DNA from 3 places in the Kitasatospora dryopteridis genome. Region 2 is predicted to be linked to each of the others. Evidence: riboswitches for the same ligand, from Rfam matches in the RefSeq annotation. Region 2 holds a riboswitch; each other region holds the start of a gene.

Evidence for each region. A riboswitch is a leader RNA that binds a small molecule or an ion and turns the genes downstream of it on or off. The one in region 2 is predicted to bind S-adenosylmethionine.
Region 1: another riboswitch for S-adenosylmethionine. It lies ahead of ACQ614_RS10460 (aminotransferase class V-fold PLP-dependent enzyme); the one in region 2 lies ahead of ACQ614_RS06080 (IclR family transcriptional regulator).
Region 3: another riboswitch for S-adenosylmethionine. It lies ahead of thrC (threonine synthase); the one in region 2 lies ahead of ACQ614_RS06080 (IclR family transcriptional regulator).

Annotation. Positions count from the first base shown of each region.
Region 1 covers NZ_CP192749.1:2,302,265-2,309,724, reverse strand. The annotation lists gene qcrB (cytochrome bc1 complex cytochrome b subunit) at 1-228, opposite strand, end outside; gene qcrA (cytochrome bc1 complex Rieske iron-sulfur subunit) at 225-1,277, opposite strand; gene qcrC (cytochrome bc1 complex diheme cytochrome c subunit) at 1,286-2,092, opposite strand; gene ctaE (aa3-type cytochrome oxidase subunit III) at 2,248-2,868, opposite strand; gene ACQ614_RS10470 (hypothetical protein) at 3,191-3,616, shown strand; gene trpD (anthranilate phosphoribosyltransferase) at 3,749-4,822, shown strand; SAM riboswitch class IV at 5,022-5,139, shown strand; gene ACQ614_RS10460 (aminotransferase class V-fold PLP-dependent enzyme) at 5,189-6,559, shown strand; gene ACQ614_RS10455 (Lrp/AsnC ligand binding domain-containing protein) at 6,713-6,994, opposite strand; gene ACQ614_RS10450 (rhomboid family intramembrane serine protease) at 6,991-7,460, opposite strand, start outside.
Region 2 covers NZ_CP192749.1:1,342,651-1,350,110, reverse strand. The annotation lists gene ACQ614_RS06095 (LysR family transcriptional regulator) at 1-41, shown strand, start outside; gene ACQ614_RS06090 (SRPBCC family protein) at 151-876, shown strand; gene ACQ614_RS06085 (XdhC family protein) at 869-2,056, shown strand; SAM riboswitch class I at 2,371-2,513, shown strand; gene ACQ614_RS06080 (IclR family transcriptional regulator) at 2,710-3,423, shown strand; gene ACQ614_RS06075 (class I SAM-dependent methyltransferase) at 3,536-4,315, shown strand; gene ACQ614_RS06070 (phospholipase) at 4,467-5,459, shown strand; gene ACQ614_RS06065 (hypothetical protein) at 5,561-6,403, shown strand; gene ACQ614_RS06060 (hemerythrin domain-containing protein) at 6,424-6,897, opposite strand; gene ACQ614_RS06055 (MFS transporter) at 6,936-7,460, opposite strand, start outside.
Region 3 covers NZ_CP192749.1:4,442,915-4,450,374, reverse strand. The annotation lists gene groL (chaperonin GroEL) at 1-319, opposite strand, end outside; gene ACQ614_RS20335 (cold-shock protein) at 640-846, opposite strand; gene ACQ614_RS20330 (ubiquitin-like small modifier protein 1) at 1,470-1,748, opposite strand; gene thrC (threonine synthase) at 1,780-3,057, opposite strand; SAM riboswitch class I at 3,075-3,204, opposite strand; gene ACQ614_RS20320 (glucosyl-3-phosphoglycerate synthase) at 3,342-4,346, shown strand; gene ACQ614_RS20315 (alpha,alpha-trehalose-phosphate synthase (UDP-forming)) at 4,408-5,877, shown strand; gene otsB (trehalose-phosphatase) at 5,973-6,833, opposite strand; gene ACQ614_RS20305 (DUF3263 domain-containing protein) at 6,871-7,098, opposite strand; gene ACQ614_RS20300 (cupin domain-containing protein) at 7,194-7,460, shown strand, end outside.

The DNA.
Region 1 (7,460 bases), 960 kb from region 2:
CAGGTAGACGCCGGTCAGGATGATGATGATGAAGGTGTAGAGGCAGATCTCGCCAAGCATGAAGGACCAGTGGTCCGGGAAGATCTTGCGCAGGTTGGACTTGGCGAGGGTGTAGATACCCAGCCGTCCGTCCGTCCAGTCAGCGGCAGCCTCGAACTTGTTCGCGGGCTTGGCGCGGGTGCTGGCCGGCTTGGAGGCGCCGCTGTTGGCGCTGTTCGCGGTGCTCACGGCCGCTCCCAGTAGCTCGGGCCGACGGGCTCCTGGAAGTCGCCGGTGGCGACCAGGAAGCCCTTCTCGTCAGTGGTGATCTTCAGCTGCGGCAGCGGGTGGCCGGCCGGGCCGAAGATGACGCGCGCGCCGTCCGCCAGGTCGAAGGTCGACTGGTGGCAGGGGCAGAGCGCGTGGTGCGTCTGCTGCTCGTAGAGGCTGATCGGGCAGCCGACGTGGGTGCAGATCTTCGAGTAGGCGAGGATGCCCTCGAACCCGAGCTCGGCGGAGTTCTTGTCCTTGATGTCCTCCGGCGCGATGCGGACGATCATCAGGGCGTCCTTGGCGATCTGCTGCTGGAAGAACTCCTGGTCCTCCTCCAGGCCCTCGGGCTTGGCGAAGGTCAGCGAGCCGACCACGATGTCCTCGGGCTTCATCGGCTCGTTGGTGTTCATGTTGATCAGCGGCAGCGGCTTGGCCGGGGTGGCCACGCGCCAGCCGGTGTGCGCCAGCTTGTCCTCGGGCAGCGGGCCGAGGTCGCGCAGCAGCACGACGCCGGACAGCGGCACCAGGGCCATCGAGCCGATCAGGGTGTTGCGCAGCATCTTGCGGCGGCCGAAGCCGGACTCCGCGGCGCCGGTCCGGAACTGCTCGATGACGTCGGCACGCAGCTCGTCGTCGGCCTCGATCGGGTGGCGCTCGGCCGGGATCTCGTGGTCCGACATCAGGGTGCGCGCCCAGTGGACGGCACCCGCACCGATGCAGAAGAGCGCCACACCGAGGGTCATGCCGAGCGCGAAGTTCAGCGCGCTGACGTGGCCCAGCGGGAAGATGTAGACGATCTTGTCGATGTCGATGGCCACGTACGAGGCGATGAACCCGACGGTGGCGAGCATCGAGACGATGAACAGCAGGGAGACCTGCCGCTCGGCGCGCTTGGCGGCGCGCTCGTCGATGTCGGTCCGGCGCGGCTCGTGGGCCGGCAGACCGGGGTCGGCGAACGGGTCGCCGTGGACGGCGACCTCGTGCCCTTCGGAGCCGTGCGGCTCCGGCAGCTTCTCGTCAGACATCTCGTGGCTCATGACTTCTTGGCCTTGGTGGTGTGGGCGGCGACCCAGATCGCGGTCACGATGAGCGCACCGAGGGCGAAGATCCAGCCGAACAGACCCTCGGTCACCGGACCGAGGCTGCCCAGGGACAGGCCACCGGGGTTGGGCTCGTCGTTGGTGTGGCTGACCCAGGCCACGATCTGCTTCTTCTGCTCCTCCGGCATGGTGGTGTCGGGGAACGACGGCATGTTCTGCGGGCCGGTCTGCATGGCCTCGTAGATGTGCTTCGGGGAGGTGTTCTCCAGCGTCGGGGCGTACTTGCCCTTCGTCAGGGCACCGCCCTTACCGGCGAAGTTGTGGCACTGGGCGCAGTTGGTCCGGAAGAGCTCGCCGCCCTTGGCCACGTCGTTCGGGTCGGTGGAGGTGTACTGCTCCTTGGTCGGAGCGACCGGGCCGGGGCCGAGCGAGGCCACGAAGGCGGCCAGCTGGTCGATCTGCGCCTGGGAGTAGACGACCCTCTTCGAGGGCGCCTGGGCGCCGCTCTGCTGGGCCGGCATGCGGCCGGTGCCGACCTGGAAGTCGACCGCGGCGGAGCCGACGCCGACCAGGCTGGGGCCGTCGGAGGTGCCCTGGCCGTCGAGGCCGTGGCAGGAGGAGCAGCCCACGGCGAAGAGCTTCCTGCCCTCGTCGATCGCGAGCGACTGCGCGGAGGTGTCGGCCTGCGCCTTCTCGGCGGGCGCGAACGCGGCGTACAGCCCCCCGGTGGCCGCCAGGGCGAGAAGTAGGACGACCAGCGCCGCCAGTGGGTGGCGCCGTCGTGCGGAGAGCTTTTTCACGGATTAACCCCGGTGTCAGGATCTGGTCGGCTGGGTGGCTGCGCCCGAGGGGCCGGTCTGCTCGGGGCCGGTACCCGGGTCGGGGCGGACTGGTCGGCGGGGCTCCCGCTCGGGGCGGGTGCTCTCCGGCCGGCGGCCAGCGACCTGATCAGCCTTTACTTGATCAGGTAGATGGTCGCGAACAGGCCGATCCACACGACGTCGACGAAGTGCCAGTAGTACGACACGACGATCGCGGCGGTGGCCTGCTCGTGCGTGAACCGCCTGGCGGCGTACGTCCGCCCCAGGACCAGCAGGAAGGCGATCAGACCACCCGTCACGTGCAGACCGTGGAAGCCGGTGGTCAGGTAGAACACCGTGCCGTACGGGTCGGAGGACAGGGTCAGGCCGTCCACCTTGACCAGCTCGGTGTACTCGAAGACCTGGCCGCCGATGAAGATCGCACCCATCACGAAGGTGATGTAGAACCACGAGCGGAGCTTCTTGACGTCACCGCGCTCGGCGGCGAACACGCCGAGCTGGCAGGTGAGGGAAGAGAGCACCAGGATCGTGGTGTTCACCGAGGAGAACGGCACGTTGAGGGCGTCCGCCTTCTCGGTCCAGAACTCTGGGCCCATGACCGAGCGGAGCGTGAAGTACATCGCGAACAGGGCCGCGAAGAACATCAGCTCCGAGCTCAGCCAGACGATGGTTCCGACGCTGACCAGGTTCGGCCTGTTGACCGCTCCGTGCGCGTGTCCGGTTTCTGTTGCTGTTGCTGTCGCCACGACGGACATTATGTCGGTCCCTTATTCCGTCTTCACGCCGGGGGTGCTCCTCGGAGTGTCCGGTGCGTGAGGTAGGCCCCCCTGGTTGCGACCTGCCGGAACGCGCCGCGCCCGGCCGTCGGGCCGTCCGTTTTCTGACGGTTGTTCGATACGGGTGACCCCGGGTACCCCGAGCGGGTGAGATCCGTGCGCGGCGACTTGAGAGAGATCGCGTCAGGGGCTCACCGGAAGCCGCCCTCCGGAGTAGCATCCGAAGACGGACGTGGCCCGGATCACACTGGGCCGTTCGGCGCGGCACATATAAGAGGACGAGCACCCGGGAGCAGGGCCCATGGCGCACACGACCGACGAGACGCTCACCGTTCTCGTCTACAGCGACAACCGCAACACCCGCGAGCAGGTGACCCTGGCACTCGGCCGCAGGCCCGCCGCGGACCTCCCGGCCGTGGAGTACCTGGAGTGCGCGACCACTCCGGCCGTGCTGCGCGCCCTGGAGAAGGGCGGCATCGACCTGTGTGTGCTCGACGGCGAGGCCGTCCCGGCCGGCGGCCTCGGCCTCACCCGCCAGCTCAAGGACGAGATCTACGGCTGCCCGCCCGTCCTCGTGCTGATCGGCCGGCCGCAGGACTCCTGGCTCGCCGCCTGGAGCCGCGCCGACGCCGCCATCGCCCAGCCCGTCGACCCGGTGGCCCTCGCCGAGGCCGCGGCCACCCTGCTCCGCGCCCGGATCGCCAAGCGGACGCCCGCCCACCACTGACCGGGCACGCGGCGACCACCCGTCTCACCAGGAGAGAAGGGACGGCGGGATCGGCGCGGCCGCCCGCCGCCGCTCGCTAGGCTGACTCCGTCCCCTGTATCGGCGCACTACCGATGAGAGCTGGAGTCGGCCATGGTGAACGTGAACCCTGCGAACGGCGGCGAGGACCCCGTGCAGGTGGTCCGCACCTGGCCGGACGTCCTGTCGGCACTGCTGCGCGGCGAGGACCTCGCAGAGGCGGACACCGCCTGGGCGATGGACCAGATCATGAGCGGCGAGGCCTCGCCCGTCCAGGTGGCCGGCTTCATGGTCGCGCTGCGGGCCAAGGGCGAGACCGTCGAGGAGATCGCCGGCCTGGTCGACGCGATGTACGCGCACGCCGAACCGCTGCACATCCCCGGCCCCGCCGTCGACATCGTCGGCACCGGCGGCGACCGCGCCAAGACCGTCAACATCTCCACCATGTCCGCGATCGTCGCGGCCGCGGCCGGTGCCAAGGTCGTCAAGCACGGCAACCGGGCCGCCTCCTCGGCCTCCGGCTCCTCCGACGTCCTGGAGAAGCTCGGCATCAGCCTCGACCTCGGCGCCCGGCGGGTCGCGGAGGTCGCCGAGGAGGTCGGCCTCACCTTCTGCTTCGCCGCGAAGTTCCACCCCGCGATGCGGCACGCGGCCACCGCCCGGGCCGGCCTCGGCGTGCCCACCGCCTTCAACATCCTCGGCCCGCTGACCAACCCGGCCCGGGTCACCTCGCACGCCGTCGGCTGTTTCGACACCCGCCTCGCCGGGCTGATCGCCGGCGTCCTCGCCCGCCGGGGCGCCTCCGCCCTGGTCTTCCGCGGCGACGACGGCCTCGACGAACTCACCGTCTGCACCACCTCGCACGTGTGGATCGTCAAGGACGGCACCATCACCGAGACCTCCTTCGACCCTCGGGACGTCGGGCTGGAGCTCGCCGGGATCGAGGCGCTGCGGGGAGCGGACGCCGAGTTCAACGCCGGCGTCGCACGGCGGCTGTTCGCCGGCGAGAAGGGGCCCGTCCGGGACGCCGTCCTGCTCAACACGGCCGCCGCACTCACCGCACTCGACCTCACGGACGCCCCGCTCACCGAGCAGCTCGCGGCCGGCATGGAGCGGGCGGCCGCCGCCATCGACTCGGGCGCTGCCGAGGCCACGCTCGAGCGCTGGGCCGAGGCGACCAGCAAGTAGGGCGAGCCGGGACTGCTGAGTGGCAAGCCACTGAGGGGCGCGTGGGGGCACCTCCCGGCCGAAGGCCGGGGGAGAACTGCGCGAGGCGGGAGGTGCGGACCGTTGCCTTCCGAGTCGCGCAGATCCCCGCGCCCCTTTGGTGGTTGGCGCCGGGTGTCGGGTTGACCGGTGTCGCCGGGGTCACCTAGAGTCCTCGACAGGTCATGAGTGGCAGCGTCAAGCCCCAGCTTGCTGTCCGGCAACCCTCCGTCCGTGGCGGGGTGCCCTGGGTGAGGACCGGGCCGTGCGGCAGACCGTCCGCGTGGCAAGCGCGGACTTCCGGCGATGCATCCCCGGGGTCCCCACCCCGTGAAGGAGTGCATCCTCATGTCGCTGTCCACCCGGATCTGCGCCCCCCTCGCCGTCCTCGGCCACGACGTCCAGGTCCCGCTCGCCACCGGTGAGAAGGTCGGCTACGCCGCCCTCGACTACGCCGCCAGCGCCCCCGCCCTGCAGCGCGTCTGGGACGACATCGCCGCCTACGCCCCCTACTACGGCAGCGTCCACCGCGGCGCGGGCTACCTCTCGCAGCTCTCCACCGACCTGTTCGAGCAGAGCCGCCGCACCGTCGCCGACTTCCTCGACCTGCGAGAGGACGACCAGGTGGTGTTCACCCGCGCGACCACCGACTCGCTCAACCTGCTGGCCGGCGCGGTGCCCGCCGGCACCCGCGTCTACGCCTTCGAGACCGAGCACCACGCCTCCCTGCTGCCCTGGCGGCACGCCGGTCTGACGGTGGAGTACCTCCGGGCCCCGCGCTCCCGCGCAGAGGCGGTCGCCGCCCTCGACGCCGCGCTCGCCGCGGGCACCCCGGACGGCCCGCGCCTGCTGTGCGTCACCGGGGCGTCCAACGTCACCGGCGAGCTGTGGCCGATCGCCGAGCTCACCGAGACCGCCCACCGGCACGGCGCCCGGGTCGTCCTGGACGCCGCCCAGCTCGCCCCGCACCACCGGCTGTCGGTCCGTGAACTCGGCGTGGACTGGGTCGCGTTCTCCGGCCACAAGCTGTACGCGCCGTTCGGCGCCGGCGTGCTCGCCGGGCGCAGCGACTGGCTGGACGCGGCCGAGCCGTACCTGGCCGGGGGCGGCGCCAGCCGTACGGTGGCCCGGGAGGCGGACGGCTCGGTGGCGGTGGAGTGGCACAGCGGTCCGGCCCGGCACGAGGCCGGTTCGCCGAACGTGATCGGCGCCTACGCGATCGCCTCGGCCTGCCGGGCGCTGGCCGAGGCCGGGTTCGACGCGCTGGAGGCGCGCGAGCAGGCGCTGGTCGAGCGGCTGACCGACGGGCTGGCCGCGATCCCCGAGGTCCGGGTGCTCAACCTGTTCGGCGAGGGCTCGGCCCGGGTCGGGGTGCTGTCCTTCGTCGTCCGCGGCTGGAACAGCTCGCACTTCTCGGCGGCGCTCTCCGCCGAGTACGGGATCGGCGTGCGGGACGGCCTGTTCTGCGCGCACCCGCTGGTGCGGACCCTGCTCGGCGGGGAGGAGGCCGCGCCCTCCGAGTGCGGTGCGCCGGAGCCCTCGCTGCCCGGGGAGCGGAGCCTGAACGCGATCCGGGTCAGCTTCGGCGCGGGCACTCCGGTGGAGCACGTGGACCGCTTCCTGGCCGCCGTCCGCGAGCTGGTCACCGACGGCGCCCGCTGGACCTACCGCAACGAGGGCGGCCGCTGCGTTCCCGCCACCTCGGCGCCCAGGGCATGAGCGTCACCACCAGGGGCGCGGGGAACTGCGCAATTCGGATGCGGGCCACCGTACGAATCAGGGGTCTGCCGATTTCTCACGGCGGCCCACTCCCTGATTGCGCAGTTCCCCGCGCCCCTGAATCAACCGCCCCCTGGGTGGTTGCCCCTCTTACTACTCGTCGAGGCCGAGGGCGAAGGCTGCCTCGAGGTCGTGCTGGGAGTAGGTGCGGAAGGCGATCTGGGTCTCGGTGTGCTCGACGCCCGGCACCTTGTTGACCTGACCCGGGATCACCTCGGCGAGGTCCTCGTGCCGGCGCACCCGGACCATCGCCACCAGGTCGTAGCTGCCGGTCACCGAGTAGACCTCGCTGACGCCCTCGATCGCGGCGATCGCCTCGGCGATCTCGGGGATCCGGTCGACGCTGGTCTTGATGAGGACGATCGCGGTGATCACTCTTCGGCTCCTGTGTGTGGGGTACGGCTCAGCGTATCGGCCGTCGGCCGGGCCCGTCTGCCCTGCCGGAGGCCCGCCGCCCACACCGCCAGCCAGCCCGCGCTGAAGCCGATGACGTGCACCAGGTACGCAACCCCGGGCACCGCCGGGCCGAGCGGCCACCACTGCAGGGCGAACCACAGGCCGAGCACCAGCCAGGCCGGGAACCGCAGCGGCAGGAAGAGCAGCAGCGGCACCAGGGTGGTCACCCGGGCCCTCGGGTACAGCCGCAGGTAGCCGCCGAGCACCCCGGCGATCGCGCCCGAGGCGCCGACCAGTGCGCGCGCCGACTCCGCGGAGTCGGCCTCGGCCAGCGCCCAGCCGTACGTCGCCAGGTAGCCGACCCCCAGATAGAAGAGGAGGAAGCGCAGCCGGCCGAGGCGCCCCTCCAGGTCGGGGCCGAACACATAGAGGAAGAGGAGGTTGC
Region 2 (7,460 bases):
ACCACTACCGGCCGACCGTCCGGGTGAGCCTGTGGAGCTGACCGGGGACGGCTCCGGGGGAATCGCCGGGTGGCCGGTCATCGTTGGAACGTACGTCGACGGCCGGAACATCGGGGCACCGGGCAGATCCGGGCAAGGAGGCTCGTCCACATGGAGTTCACCAACGAGTTCCGCGTGAGCCTGCCGGTGGAAGCGGCCTGGGACCTCTTCACCGACGTCGAGCGGATCGCCCCGTGCATGCCGGGGGCGCAGCTCACCGAGGTCGAAGGCGACCGGTTCCACGGCACGGTCAAGGTGCGGGTCGGAGCGGTCACCGTGCAGTACCGGGGCACCGCCGCGTTCGACGAGCGGGACGAGGCGAGCCGCACCGTGCGGCTCACCGCCTCCGGACGCGACGCGCACGGCCAGGGCAACGCCGACGCGCACATCACCGCACGGCTGGCACCGGACGGCGACGGCACCCGGGTGACCGTCGAGACCCGGCTCAGCATCACCGGGAAGGTGGCCCAGTTCGGCAAGGGCGTCATGACGGACATCAGCCGGAAGCTGCTGGACCAGTTCGCGGCCTGCCTGGAGGAGCAGCTGGCCGCCGAGCACGAGAGCGGGGGCGAGGCCGTGCCGGCCGCGCAGCCGGCGGCCGCCGAACCCCCGGCTGCCGCATCCGCAGCTGCCGCACCCGCCGCCGGGTCGGCCGAACCCGCGGGGGAGCCGCAGGCCGCCTCGGCGGAGGGCGAGCCGCTGGACCTGCTCGCCGTGGCCCGCGGGCCGGTGGCCAAGCGCCTGGTGTCGATCGCCCTCGCCGGGTTGATCCTGCTGGGGGTCGCGCGCCGGCTGCGCCGGGTCTGCCGGTGTCTGCGAGGGGGACACCGTGCGTGACGTCCTGGACGAGGTGTACCGGTGGTACCGCGCGGGCGAGAGCTTCGGGCTCGCCACCGTGGTCAGCACCTTCCGGAGCGCGCCCCGCCGGCCGGGTGCGGCGATGGCGGTGTCGGCCTCCGGCACCGTGGTCGGCAGCGTCTCGGGCGGCTGCGTCGAGGGCGCGGTGTACGAGGAGGCCGAGGAGGCCCGGCTCTCGGGACGTCCGGTGCTGCGGTCGTACGGGGTGAGCGACGGCGACGCCTTCGAGGTGGGGCTGACCTGCGGCGGCACGATCCAGATCTTCGTCGAACCCGTGTCCAGCCGGACCTTCCCCGAACTGCCGGACGTGGTGACGTCGTTGGACGCCGGCGAGCCTGTCGCGGTGGCCACCGTGGTGACCGGCCCGGACGGCGGCCCGGGCGCGCTCGGGAGCCGCCTGGTCGTCTGGCCGGACCGCGACTCGGGCACCCTCGGCTCGGCCGCCCTGGACCGCGCGGTGGGCCTCGACGTCCGCGGTCTGCTCGAGCACGGCACGACGGGGCTGCGCCACTACGACACCGCGGGCCGCTGCCTGGACGGTGAGGAGTTCGCCGAGCTCGGCGAACTGACCGTGTTCGTGGGGTCGTTCGTCCCACCGCCGCGCATGCTGGTGTTCGGTGCGATCGACTTCGCCGCCGCGGTCGCCGAGTTGGGGTCCTTCCTCGGCTACCGCGTCACGGTGTGCGACGCGCGGGCGGTGTTCGCCACCGCCTCCCGTTTCCCGCACGCGGACGAGGTCGTGGTGCGGTGGCCGCACGAGTACCTGGCCGAGGAGGCCGCGGCGGGCCGGATCGACGGCCGCACGGTGGTGGCCGTCCTCACCCATGACCACAAGTTCGACGTGCCGCTGCTGGCCACCGCGCTGCGGTTGCCGCAGCTGGCGTACATCGGCGCGCTCGGCTCGCGCCGGACCCACCGCGAACGGCTGGCCCGCCTGCGCGAAGCCGGCCTGGAGGAAAGGGAGTTGGCCCGGATGTCGGCCCCCGCCGGGCTCGACCTCGGTGCCCGCACGCCACAGGAGACGGCAGTCTCCGTCGTCGCCGAGATCATCTCCGCCCGCTGGGGCGGCACCGGTCGGCCGCTCACCGGGACCGACGGCCCGATCCACACCGCCACCGCGGCCGGCGAGCAGCCGCCGGCCCCGGTGGAGGCCGGCTGAACAACGTGCCCGGCCGGCCGCCGGCGCGACGGCTCGTGGGGGGCGTTGCGGCAGTCCCGGTGAAGGGTGGGTGGGGGATGCGATGGGGCGCCGGTCGGTCGGACGGGCGGGCCCGGCCCGCGAGGACGGTGGGTACGTCGCGGGACCGACGATGCCGCCGTCCTGATGGCGCGTCAAGTCAAGGCGCGTGAGGTTTCTGCAATTTGCAGCAAGGCCATTCACTTCGCGGCATCACCGCCGACGGATCGGTCGACCGGGCACGGCGGTGGGGGAGGTTTGGCGGGCTGCCCGGGAAATCTTGTATGGTTCCTCGCGAATCATCCAGAGGGGTGGAGGGACCGGCCCTACGAAGCCCCGGCAACTCCCCGGTCGACCCGGCGTCCGAAGTACGCGCCGCGCCGCCCGGGATCAGTGCCAACTCCGGCCTGTCGCCAATGTGGCGCGGGAAAGATGAGGAGACACGGTGCTCTCTGTGCTGTCCTTCGTCCGGGCGCTTCCCGCCCCGGTCTCTCCGCGTGCCCGTCTCGTGCCCGGCACAGGCAATCGGCCGACTTCTCCGGCCTGTCCTCGCTGACCACCCCCGCTCCCCGCACGGAGCGTCCGTGAGCGAGGCCCGCCCGCCGCTCACGGGATCTGAGACGGAGTACCCATCCATGGAGAACACGAGCGGCGTCGGCGTGCTCGACAAGGTCACCTCGATCCTCGGCACGCTGGAGGCCGGCCCCGTCACCCTGAACGGACTGGTGGCCGCCACCGGCCTGGCGCGGCCCACCGCCCACCGGCTCGCCGTCGCACTCGAACACCACCGTCTGGTCACCAGGGACCTGCAGGGCCGGTTCGCCCTCGGCCCCCGGCTCGCCGAGCTCTCGGCGGCCGTCGGCGAGGACCGCCTGCTGTCCGCGGCCGGCCCGGTCCTGACCCACCTGCGCGACGTCACCGGTGAGAGCGCCCAGCTCTACCGCCGACAGGGCGAGATCCGGATCTGCGTGGCCGCCGCCGAGCGCCTCTCCGGGCTGCGCGACACGGTTCCCGTGGGAATCACCCTCCCCATGAAGGTCGGCTCCGCCGCCCAGATCCTGCTCGCCTGGGAGGAGCCCGAGCGCCTCCACCGCGGCCTGCAGGGCGCCGGCTTCACCGCCACCGCCCTCAGCGGCGTGCGGCGCCGCGGTTGGGCCCAGTCCATCGGCGAGCGCGAGCCCGGGGTCGCCTCCGTCTCCGCGCCCGTCCGCGGTCCGTCCGGCCGGGTCGTGGCCGCAGTCTCGGTCTCCGGCCCCATCGAACGGCTCACCCGTCACCCCGGCGCGCGTCTCTCCCAGGCCGTCATCGAGGCCGCCAACCGCCTCACCGAAGCCCTGCGGCACCCCTGACCGGCTCCCACCTGCACGTGGGGCTCGAGCCGCCGGAGCCCGGCCGGACGGCAGCCGGTTCGGTGGGCTCGCGGGGCTGGCCGACGGCCGGCGGCATCGGTAGCGTCAGCGTGTGGATCAGGACGAACGGTTGCTTCACGCCTCGTCGTTCGGTGCGGCGGCGGTCGCCTATGCCGAGCACCGCCCCGACTATGCGCCGGCCGCGGTGCGCTGGGCGCTCGAACCCGCGCCCGGCCCGCGGGTGCTCGACCTCGGCGCCGGTACCGGCAAGCTGACCGCAGGGCTGGTCGTGCTGGGTGCCGAGGTCGTCGCGGTCGAGCCCGACCCGGCGATGCTGGCCGAGCTGCGCCGCTCGCTGCCCGACGTCCGCGCCCTGCCGGGTACCGCCGAGGCGATACCGCTGCCGGACGCCTCCGTCGATGCGGTGCTGGCCGGCAACGCCATGCACTGGTTCGACATGGCCGTCGCGGGGCCCGAGATCGCCAGGGTCCTCGCACCCGGCGGCGTCCTGGCCGGTCTGTGGAACGTCCTGGACGACCGGGTCGACTGGGTCGCCGGGCTGGCCCGGGTCGGCGGGAGCGCGGCCGTCGGCCCCCGTGACACGCCCGCCGCCTGGCGGGCCGAGACGGCCGGCATGCACCTTCCGAAGACCGGCGGGGCCGCCCGGTTCGGTTCGCCGGAGCAGGCGGAGTTCCCGCACGGGCAGCGCCGCACCGCCGACTCCCTCGTGGCGGCACTCGCGACCCGCGCGGGGCTGCTGGTCATGCCGGACCGGGAACGGGAGGCCACGCTGGGCCGGATCCGCGCCTTCCTCGCGAGCGGACCGGAGACCGCCCGCGGTGAGTTCACCCTGCCGATGCTGACCGGCGTCCTGCGCGTCCGGCGGCTCTGAGGCATCGCCTCGACGTCCGGGTCCGCAGTACCGCCGCGAGGATGCGGGGTGTCACGTGTGGCCGGATCCGACTCCTCGCCCGGGCGGCCCGTGTCAGCATGCAGTCGGTGAGATTGACTGACTGAACACGGACAAGAAGAGGGGGGCTTCCATGACCACTCGGCTCAGGAGCGGCGCCGGTCGGCGGCGCCGGCCGGCGCTGACGGCGGCGGCGCTGTGCGGGATCATCGGTGCAGGCACGGTCGGCGCGACCCCGGCGGCAGCGGCCGATCAGCGGCACGCGATCTACGCCGTCGCCCACCGGGTCGACACCCTGGACGGTGTGGACGCCGCGCTCGACCACGGCGCCAACGGCATCGAGATCGACGTGTGCGCCTGGTGGAACCCGAACGAATGGCGCGCCTATCACGACTGTTCCTCGGCCGGCGACGCCCGGCTGGGCCCCGGCTTCGACAGCATGATCGACCGCATCCTCGCGAACGCCCGCGCGGGGCGCCGACTCGCACTGGTCTGGCTGGACATCAAGGACCCGAACTACTGCGGGGAGCAGCAGAACCGCGGATGCAGCGTCGCCGGCCTGCGCGACAAGGCGCAGCGGCTGACGGCTGCCGGGATCCAGGTGCTGTACGGCTTCTACGAGTACCACGGCGGCAGCACCCCGGACGTCGGCGGCAGGGGCTGGAAGAGCCTGGAGGGCAGGCTCGGCCCCCTGGAGGGCATGACGACGACCGGGACCCGCGATCGGGTGCGCGCCGCCTTCGACCGGTCGGGTTCCGCGATCCCGGCCGGTCGCCGGGTGATGGACTACGGCGACAGCGACATCACCAAGGGATTCGGCAACTGCACGGAAGCCACGTACAACACGTGTGCGGAGCTGAAGAAGGGTGCCGGGGACCGTGCCGCGGGACAGCTCGCGGCCACGCTGTCCTGGACGACCACCTACAACGATCCGTGGTACGTCGACAAGCTGCTGGGGGATGCGCAGGTGGACGGCGTCATCGCGGGCTACGGCGCCTTCACCGGGGTGCGTGAGTACGACGGCGGCTGGCAGTGCGCCAACGCCGTCAACCTCGTCCGTGACTGGGTGAACCGCCACAGTGCCACCCATCGCATGGCCACCGGCGGTGACCGCCTGTTCAGGTAGGACAGCGGCCGGGCCGCCGCCGGACGCCGGATCGGAGCCGTTCCGCCGCACCGGCGGCGTTTCGCCCGGCCGACGGTCCGGGGGCCGCCTAGTCTCGGCCTGTGGGACAGCCCGAGCAGCGCGCCGAAGGTGCGGGACCGTTCACCACCCGGCTCACCTGGCACCCGCCCGGCGGTGGCACCGCCGTGTGGGAGTCGCGGCTCGCCCGGCGGCGCGGACTCATCGCCGTCCGCCCGCCCGGCGTGAGCACCGGCCATCACGCCAGCGCCGACGACGCCGGACTCCGCCGCCTGCGCAGGCTCAACGCCATCGCGGCCACCGCCTTCGTCATCGGCGGCGCGCTGTTCGCGGCGGGCGCCGGTGTCGCCCAGTTCGGCTCCGGCGACGCCACCACCTGCGCCTCGATCTACTTCGCCGGCGGCCTGTTCTTCAACACCGGCGGCTACGTCTCCCTGCTCCAGGTCGTCAACGCGCCCCGCCATGTGCCCGGGGGCGAGGGCCGACTGGTCACCCGGCACTGGCGGTGGTGGAGCTACGAGCCGACCCGGGTGGACTGGCTGAGCGCGTTCGTCCTGTTCGCCGGCACCCTGGTGTTCGCCGTCAACCTGATCGACTCCTTCATGCAGGGACTGAGTGCCCAGCAGATCAACCGGCTGATCTGGACGCCCGACGTCATCGGCTGCGTGCTCTTCCTGGTCTCCGGCCACCTGGCGTTCGTCGAGATCTGCCACGGCCGGCCCTGCATCCGCCGCCGCAGCCTCGGCTGGTGGATCGTCGCCGTGAACCAGCTCGGCTCCGTCCTCTTCATGGTCTCGGCACTCGCCGCCTACACCCGACCCGCCACCGACAGTCTGATCAACTCAGACATCGCCAACTGGGGCACCCTCGTCGGAGCCCTCTGCTTCTCGGTCGGCGGTGTCCTCCAGCTCTACGAACGTCCCTAGCCGGCGGGTGGGGCGGGCTGTCAGCCAGTGGCGTTCGGCAGGGCTGTGCCGACCCGGGTGCGTACGGCCTCGACCGCCTCCCAGTCCGCCGTGCTCAGCAGGGCGAGGGCGGCGGGGAAGACGCCGTCCTGCTCCTTGAGGATGTGGGCCCGAAGCCGGCCGAGGGTGTCCAGGAGGCGTCCGGGCCAGGTGGGGTCGGCGGGCGTGCCGTCCGCCGCCTCGCCGAGGACGGCCTCGATGTGCCGGTGTTCGGCCTCCAGGACGGCGATGTGGTCGGGGAACTCCCCGGCCAGGGCCGGGAACAGGCCGCGCTCCTCGACCTCGGTGTGCGGGCGGAGCAGGGCGGCGATGTGCCGGGCGGCCGCGGCCGCGCGGGGTGTGTCGCCGTCGCGGTGCGCGGCCCGAACCGCGCCGATCAGGTTGACCACGGCCTCGTGTTCGTTCGTCAGGTCGCGTATGGCGGTGAGGGCCTGGCATCCGCAGTACTCGCACATGTCGGGGTGATCCCCTCTCTCGGCCGGCCGGCGGCCGGTCAGGCGTGGGCGGCGCGGTGGACGGCGCGCCTGACCCGGGTGGCGGTGAAGGCCAGGGCGGCCAGGGCGACGAGGACGAGTGCCGCCAGGCCGGCGGCGTAGGAGTGGTAGCTGCCGTACAGGGCGCCCAGCAGCAGCGGCGGGACGAATCCGCCGAGGCCGCCCGCCGCCCCGACCACACCGGTGACGGAGCCGACCTGGTCCGCGGGCGCGAGCAGGGCGACCAGGGCGAACGTCGCCCCGCTGCCGGCGCCCAGGGCCGCGGCCATGGCCAGGAAGGCCACCGTGCCGAGCGGGGCCAGTGCGGGGGTGAAGGCCTGGACCAGGGCACCGAGGGCGACCACGCCGAGCGCCCAGCCGAGCACCCGGACAGGGCCGGTCCGGTCCGACAGCCAGCCGCCGACCGGCCGCATCAGGACCGCCAGCAGCACGAACCCGGCCATCCGGTTCGCCGCGTCGGCCTGCTGGAGCCCGTAGGCGGTCTTGAGGTAGGTCGGCAGGTAGACGGAGAAGGCGACATAGCC
Region 3 (7,460 bases), 3.1 Mb from region 2:
CGACGTTGCGCAGACCCTCGCGGACGAGCGCCTGGGCGAGCACGGTGGCGGTGGTGGTGCCGTCACCCGCGACGTCGTCGGTCTTCTTGGCGACCTCCTTGACGAGCTCCGCGCCGATCTTCTCGTACGGGTCCTCGAGCTCGATCTCCTTGGCGATGGAGACACCGTCGTTGGTGATCGTGGGGGCGCCCCACTTCTTCTCAAGGACGACGTTGCGGCCCTTGGGGCCGAGCGTGACCTTGACGGCGTCGGCAAGCTGGTTCATACCGCGCTCAAGGCCGCGGCGAGCTTCCTCATCAAAAGCGATGATCTTGGCCATCTGAAGTGGTCCTCCGGGACACGGTCGACTGCTCGGACCAGAGGTGCCCGCGACGGACGGCCCTGTGAGCGGGGGTCCTTTCCCCTACCGCTCGCCGGGGCCTCACCGACCCGGTCCGCTTGTCACTCTCATGCTGTGAGTGCTAACGCCAATGATTAGCACTCACAGGTGGCGAGTGCAAGCCCGATCGCCGTGTCCCCGCGGACCGGCCGTACCGGTTCCGGACACGACGCAGGCCCGTACGACGTGTCGTACGGGCCTGTCGCGAAGAAACCGCCGACCAGCTCGTGACGAGCCGAGGGCTCCGCAGGTTTCGAAGGTCAGCCCGCGGCGGCACGAACCATGTCCGCCTGCGGCCCCTTCTGCCCCTGGGAGATCTCGAACTCGACCCGCTGGCCCTCTTCGAGGGTGCGGTAGCCGTCCATCTGGATCGCGCTGTAGTGGACGAACACGTCCGCACCACCGTCGACCGCGATGAAGCCGTAGCCCTTCTCCGCGTTGAACCACTTGACGGTGCCCTGAGCCATTCCGAACTCCCCTTGTGCTGTGCTGGCCATTCACGGGTCCGCAGTCTTTGCGGGCCCAGGTCCGGTGGGCCTGCCCGAGGGAACCCCCCCTGGGCGCAGCCCTGCACGCCGCAGACCACCGCCCGCGGCCCTTCAACGGGTCCGGCGGACGGGTGAATGCGTCGACCGCGGCTGAATGTATCCGGACAGGAGCCCTGTGCAACAGGGCCAACTTCATGGAAATCCCGGGCCATGACAAGGGATATGACGGGATGAAAGCGGCGGATCTCGGCAATTCACGCCGGACATAACGGGCAGAAAACGACATATTGCCGTATGAATTCTGACACTTGCCTGACAGGTTCGTCCCCGTGCCGTCCGTGCCCCGTCTCAGCGGGCGGACGTGGCCGTCGATCGGCCCCTGAGCGCTGCGCACACGATCCGACCGGTCGGCCGGGCTGCGGAATTCCGGGTATTGCGGCTGATCAGGGCGGGCGGCGCGGAGGGGAGCACTGCCACGGCCGAACTCTACTCCCCGTCAGGCGGTGGTATTTCCACCCGGCACGGCGAGAGCCGCCGCCGGGACCGGAAAATCGGGTTCCGGTCCCGGCGGCGGCTCTCCGCTTCCCGTCTCGGACGGGCCGTCAGCAGCCGCCGGCCACCGCGGGGATGATCGACACCGAGGCGCCGTCCTTGACCGCGGTCTCCAGGCCGTCGGCGAAGCGCACGTCGTCGTCGTTCACGTAGACGTTGACGAAGCGGCGGAGCTTGCCGGCGTCGTCCAGGATGCGGGCGGAGATGCCGGTGTGGTTCTGCTCCAGGTCCGCGATGACCGCGGCCAGGGTGTCGCCCTCGGCGGTCACCTCGGCGGAGCCGCCGGTGTAGGTGCGCAGGATGGTCGGGATGCGGACGGTGGCGCTCATGCGGTGCTCCTTGCGGACGGGGGTGGGCTGCTTAGACGAGGCCGGCGGCGCGGAAGGACTCCAGCGTCGGGCGGATGGTGGCGGTCAGACCGGCGTCGGCGACCGCGTCGAGGGTCTTCAGGCCGTCGCCGGTGTTGATCGCGACGGTCTCCTTCGACGGGTCCAGCTGCCCGGTCTCGACCAGCTTCTTGAGGACGCCGACGGTCACGCCGCCCGCGGTCTCGGCGAAGATGCCCTCGGTGCGCGCCAGCAGCTTGATGGCGGCCACCACCTCGGCGTCGGTGACGTCCTCGACGGCACCACCGGTACGGCGAGCGATGTCCAGCACGTACGGGCCGTCGGCCGGGTTGCCGATCGCCAGCGACTTGGCGATGGTCTGCGGCTTGACCGGGCGGATCACGTCGTGGCCGGCCTTGAAGGCGGCGGAGACCGGGGAGCAGCCCTCGGCCTGGGCGCCGAAGATCCTGTAGGGGCGGTCCTCGACCAGGCCGAGCTTGATCAGCTCCTGCAGGCCCTTGTCGATCTTGGTGAGCTGGGAGCCCGACGCGATCGGGATCACGATCTGCTCCGGCAGCCGCCAGCCGAGCTGCTCGCAGATCTCGAAGGCCAGCGTCTTGGAGCCCTCGCCGTAGTACGGGCGGAGGTTGACGTTGACGAAGCCCCAGCCCTCGCCGGCCGGGTCGCCGATCAGCTCGGAGCAGAAGCGGTTCACGTCGTCGTAGTTGCCGTCGATGCCGACCAGGGCGCCTCCGTACACACCGGCCATGACGATCTTGCCCTGCTCCAGGTCGTGCGGGATGAACACGCAGGACTTGAATCCGGCCCGGGCCGCGGCCGCGCCGACCGCGCCGGCCAGGTTGCCGGTGGAGGAGCAGGAGAGCGTGGTGAAGTCGAAGGCGCGGGCGGCCTCGATGGCGCAGGCCACCACCCGGTCCTTGAAGGAGTGCGTGGGGTTGCCCGAGTCGTCCTTGACGTGCAGCTGGGCGGTGAAACCGAGCTCGCGGCCGAGGTTGTCGGCCTTCACCAGCGGGGTCCAGCCGGGGTTCAGGTTGGGCTTGCCGGCCACGTCCGCGGGCACCGGCAGCAGCGGGGCGTAGCGCCAGATGCTGGCCGGGCCGGCCTCGATCCGCTTGCGGAGCTCCGCGGCGTCGTAGCCGGAGTAGTCGTAGGCGATCTCCAGCGGGCCGAAGCACTCGAGACAGGCGAAGCTCGGGCCGAGCGGGAAGCGGGTGCCGCACTCGCGACAGGAAAGCGCTGCGGCCGGACCGAGATCGACGGCGGCAACGGGTGCAGGGGTAGCGGTAGCCATGGTGGCGGAGGCCTCTCTCCTCATCTTCCCCGTGACGCGGTTGCGCCACAGGCCGGAATTGGCACCTGTCCCGCGGGCCTGCGACCGCCGCGCGAGAAGGTTGCCGGGACGTCAACGGGCCGTTCCCTCAGTCCCTCTGGATGAGCTCTGTGAAGTTGTGTGTCGTGCGCTGCGGCGACCCCGGCGTGCGAAGGCTCGATCGCAGTACGAAGACTGTATCCGAAGGCCCGGGCGCCGAGAGGTTGCGTCCGATCCGCGAGATGGAAGTTGCGAGGAGCGAGACCGTGACCGAGTTGCCCCGTCCCGACGTCCTCCCGGAGGTGGCGTCCTGGCTGCGTCGCCGCTCCTGGACGGCGGCCGACCGCCCCCTGGAGCGGCTGCTCGCCGCCAAGCGGGCGGCGGGCCGGGCCGGCACCGTCAGCGTCGTCCTGCCCGCACTCGACGAGGAACCGACCGTCGGGGAGATCGTCGCCACCGTCCGCGAGGAGCTGATGGAGCGCCACCCCCTGGTCGACGAACTGGTGGTGGTCGACTCCGGCTCGGTCGACCGGACCGCCGAGACCGCCCGCGCGGCCGGCGCCCGCGTGGTGCACAGGGACGACGTACTCCCCCGGCTCGCGGCGGCCCCCGGCAAGGGCGAGGTGCTCTGGCGCTCGCTGCTGGTGACCACCGGCGAGATCGTCTGCTTCGTCGACGCCGACCTGCGGGAGTTCGACCCGGCCTTCGTCTCCGGCATCGTCGGCCCGCTCCTCACCGACCCCGGGATCCAGCTGGTCAAGGCGATGTACGACCGTCCGCTGGAGACCGAGGGGGCGGTGGTGCCGGCCGGCGGCGGACGGGTAACCGAGCTGGTCGCCCGGCCGCTGCTCAACCTGCACTGGCCGCAGCTGGCCGGCTTCGTCCAGCCGCTCGGCGGCGAGTACGCGGCGCGCCGTTCGCTGCTGGAGCGGCTGCCCTTCCCGACCGGGTACGGGGTGGAACTCGGCCTGCTGGTGGACGCCCTGGAGGAGGTCGGCCTGGACGCGCTGGCCCAGGTCGACGTCGGGGTGCGGCACCACCGCCACCAGGACGGCCAGGCGCTCGGGCGAATGGCCGCCACGATCTACCGCACCGCCCTGGAGCGGCTCGACCGCGCCCACCGGCTGAAGGCCGGCGAGGACCTCGTCCACCCGCTGCTCACCCAGTTCAGCCGGGACCCGGGCACCCGCGGCTTCACCGCGCACACCCACGAGGTCACCGCCCTGGAACGCCCGCCGATGCGGACCGTCCCCGAGTACCGGGACCGCTGAGCGCAGCCCGCGCAGGACTTCGAATGGTTTGCCGCGGCGGTCCCGCGGCAAGCTAGGGGATATGGCCGATCTCGCGTTCGAACGTACGCAGCAGTCCGGCGCCGCCCCCGTCCTGGTGGCCTCGAACCGCGGCCCGGTGTCCTTCAGCAGCGGGGACGACGGCACGCTCACCCTGAAGAGAGGCGGTGGCGGCCTGGTCTCCGGGCTGTCCGCGATCGACGACCCCTCGGCGGTCTGGGTCTGCGCCGCCCTCGGCGACGCCGACCGGACGGCCGCCCGGCAGGCCCCGGACGGACGGCTCGACCTCGCCGGCCACGACGTGGGCGGACAGGCCGTCCGGATGCTGGACATCGAGCCCGGCACCTTCGCCCGCGCCTACAACGGCATCGCCAACTCCACCCTGTGGTTCGTCCACCACCTGCTGTACGACACCCCGGTCTCCCCGGTCTTCGACGACCGGTTCCGCCGCGAGTGGGAGTCCTACACCGCGTACAACACCGCCTTCGCCGAGGCGCTGGCCGCCGAGGCCGCCCCGGGCGCCGCCGTGCTGGTGCAGGACTACCACCTGTCGCTCGCCCCGGCACTGCTCCGCGCACTCCGCCCCGACCTGCGGATCGGACACTTCTCGCACACGCCGTGGGCGCCGCCCGAGTACTACCGGCTGCTGCCCGACGACGTCGCCGCCGAGGTGCTCACCGGCATCCTGGGCGCCGACCGGGCCGGCTTCCTCACCGAGCGCTGGGCGCTCGCCTTCGCCGACTGCTGCGAGAAGGTGCTCGGCGCCGAGGTGGACCGCGCCGCCCGCACCGTCACCCACGCCGGGCGCACCACACGGCTCGGCGTGCACGGGCTCGGCGCCGACGCCGACTTCCTGCGCGAGCGCGCGCACCGGCCGGACGTCGACGCCCGGCTGGCCGCGCTCCGCGAGTCGGTCGGCGACCGCAGGACCATCGTGCGGGTCGACCGCACCGAGCTCAGCAAGAACATCGTCCGCGGCCTGCTCGCCTACCGGCACCTGCTGCGCAGCCGGCCCGAGTGGCTGGACCGGGTGGTGCACATCGCCTTCGCCTACCCGTCCCGGCACGACCTGCCGGAGTACCGCGAGTACACGGCGGCCGTGCAACGGATCGCCCACGAGATCAACGACGAGTTCGCCACACCCTCCTGGCAGCCGCTGATCCTGCACGTCAACGACGACTTCCCGCGCTCGCTGGCCGCCTACCGACTGGCCGACGTCGCCCTGGTCAACCCGATCCGGGACGGCATGAACCTGGTCGCCAAGGAGATCCCGGTGGTCTCCGACGCGGGCTGCGCCCTGGTCCTCTCCCGGGAGGCCGGCGCCTTCGCGGAGCTCGCCGACGACTCGATCACCGTCAACCCGTACGACGTGATCGCCACCGCGGACGCCCTGCACCAGGCCCTCACCATGCCCGCGGGCGAGCGCACCGACCGCACCAAGCGGCTCGCCGCCGCAGCCACCGCACTGCCCCCGCAGCAGTGGTTCCTGGAGCAGCTGAACGCCCTCGGCTGAGGGCCTGACCGCTCAGGGGCGTACGGCCGCCCGCATCCGGATTGCGCAGCTCCCGCGCCCCTGAGTGGTCACCCGTGCGCCTTCGAAGGCACGCCTCAGCGCCGCGAGCCCAGTTCCCCGGCGAGGGCGGACAACAGGTCCACCAGGCCGGCCGGGCCCTGGACCACCAGGTCCGCCCGGTCGGCCAGTTCGCGCACCGGCGCCTCGCCGGTGGTCGGGCCGCTGCACACCAGCAGCCCCGGCGACCCCTCGCCGCGCCGCTTCTCGACCGCCGCGTAGGCGGCCAGGTCGCCCAGGTCGTCGCCGGCGTAGAGGACGGTCCGGGCGGACCGCTCGGCAAGGAAGGCCTCCAGCGCGGCGCCCTTGTCGACGCCCGGCGGCCGCAGCTCCAGCACGAACCGGCCGGGCTCCACGACCAGCCCGTGCTCGGCGGCGAACGCGGCCAGCGGGGCGCGCAGCCGGTCCATCGCGGGCTGCGGATCCGCGGTGCGGCGGGTGTGCACGGCGAGCGCCCGGCCCTTGTCCTCCGTCCAGGTGCCCTCGGGGGCGGCCTCGCGGGCCAGCACCCCGGGGAGGGCGGCCCGGGCGGCCGCGACGCCGGCCGGCGGCTCGGGGGCGGTCAGCTCCCCGGAGTGCGCGTCCCAGCGCTCGGCGCCGTACTGGCCGAGGACGGTGAGGTGCTCCAGACCGGGGACGCCGGCGAAGCCCCCGTACGCGACGGCGTCGGCGGCCGGCCGGCCGGTGACCACGACCACCGCCGCGACCTGCGGGGCCAGTGCGGACAGCACGGCCGCGGCCTCCGGGTGGGCCCGGGCCGCGGTCGGGTCGGCCACGATCGGGGCCAGGGTGCCGTCGAAGTCGAGTGCCACCACGGCCTCGCCGGGAGCGGCCAGCAGGGCGGCGAGGCCGTCCCGCCCGGCGGCCGTGCTCGGTGTGAACTGCTCAGGAATGCCCATGTCCGGGACGGTACCCAGGCGCGGGCGCCGGACACCGTCAGCGCGCGGCGCGCCTGCGCTCGCGGACCCGCCGCAGCCGGTTGACCAGCACCGGATCGGCGGCCAGCGCCTCCGGCCGGTCCAGCAGGGCGTTGAGCAGCTGGTAGTAGCGGGTGGCCGAGATGTCGAGCTCCTCGCGGATCGCCCGCTCCTTGGCACCCGCGGTGCGCCAGGGCCTGGCCTCCAGGGCGAGCACCGCGCGCTCCCGCTCGGTCAGTTCCGCCATCGTCCGCCTCCTCTTACGAGGTGTCATTCTGCCCGGCCGGTGCGACACACTCTGCCCGCCCCGCCCGGATGCCCGGCGCCGCTAGCGTCGGAGCCATGACCTTCGCACTGCACGTCCCCGACGCCGAGCTCGAGCCCGAGCCGCTCGACCCCGACCAGATCGTCTCCGGCACGCCCGAGGTGACCGGGAAGGTGCTGTGGACCTCGCCGGACGGGCGGCAGCTGCGCGGCCTGTGGCAGATCACGCCGGGGGTGGTGACCGACACCGAGGCGGACGAGCTGTTCGTGGTGGTGAGCGGCCGGGCCACCGTCGAGGTCGAGGGCGGCCCGACCCTGGAGGTCGGCCCCGGCGACGCAGCCGTC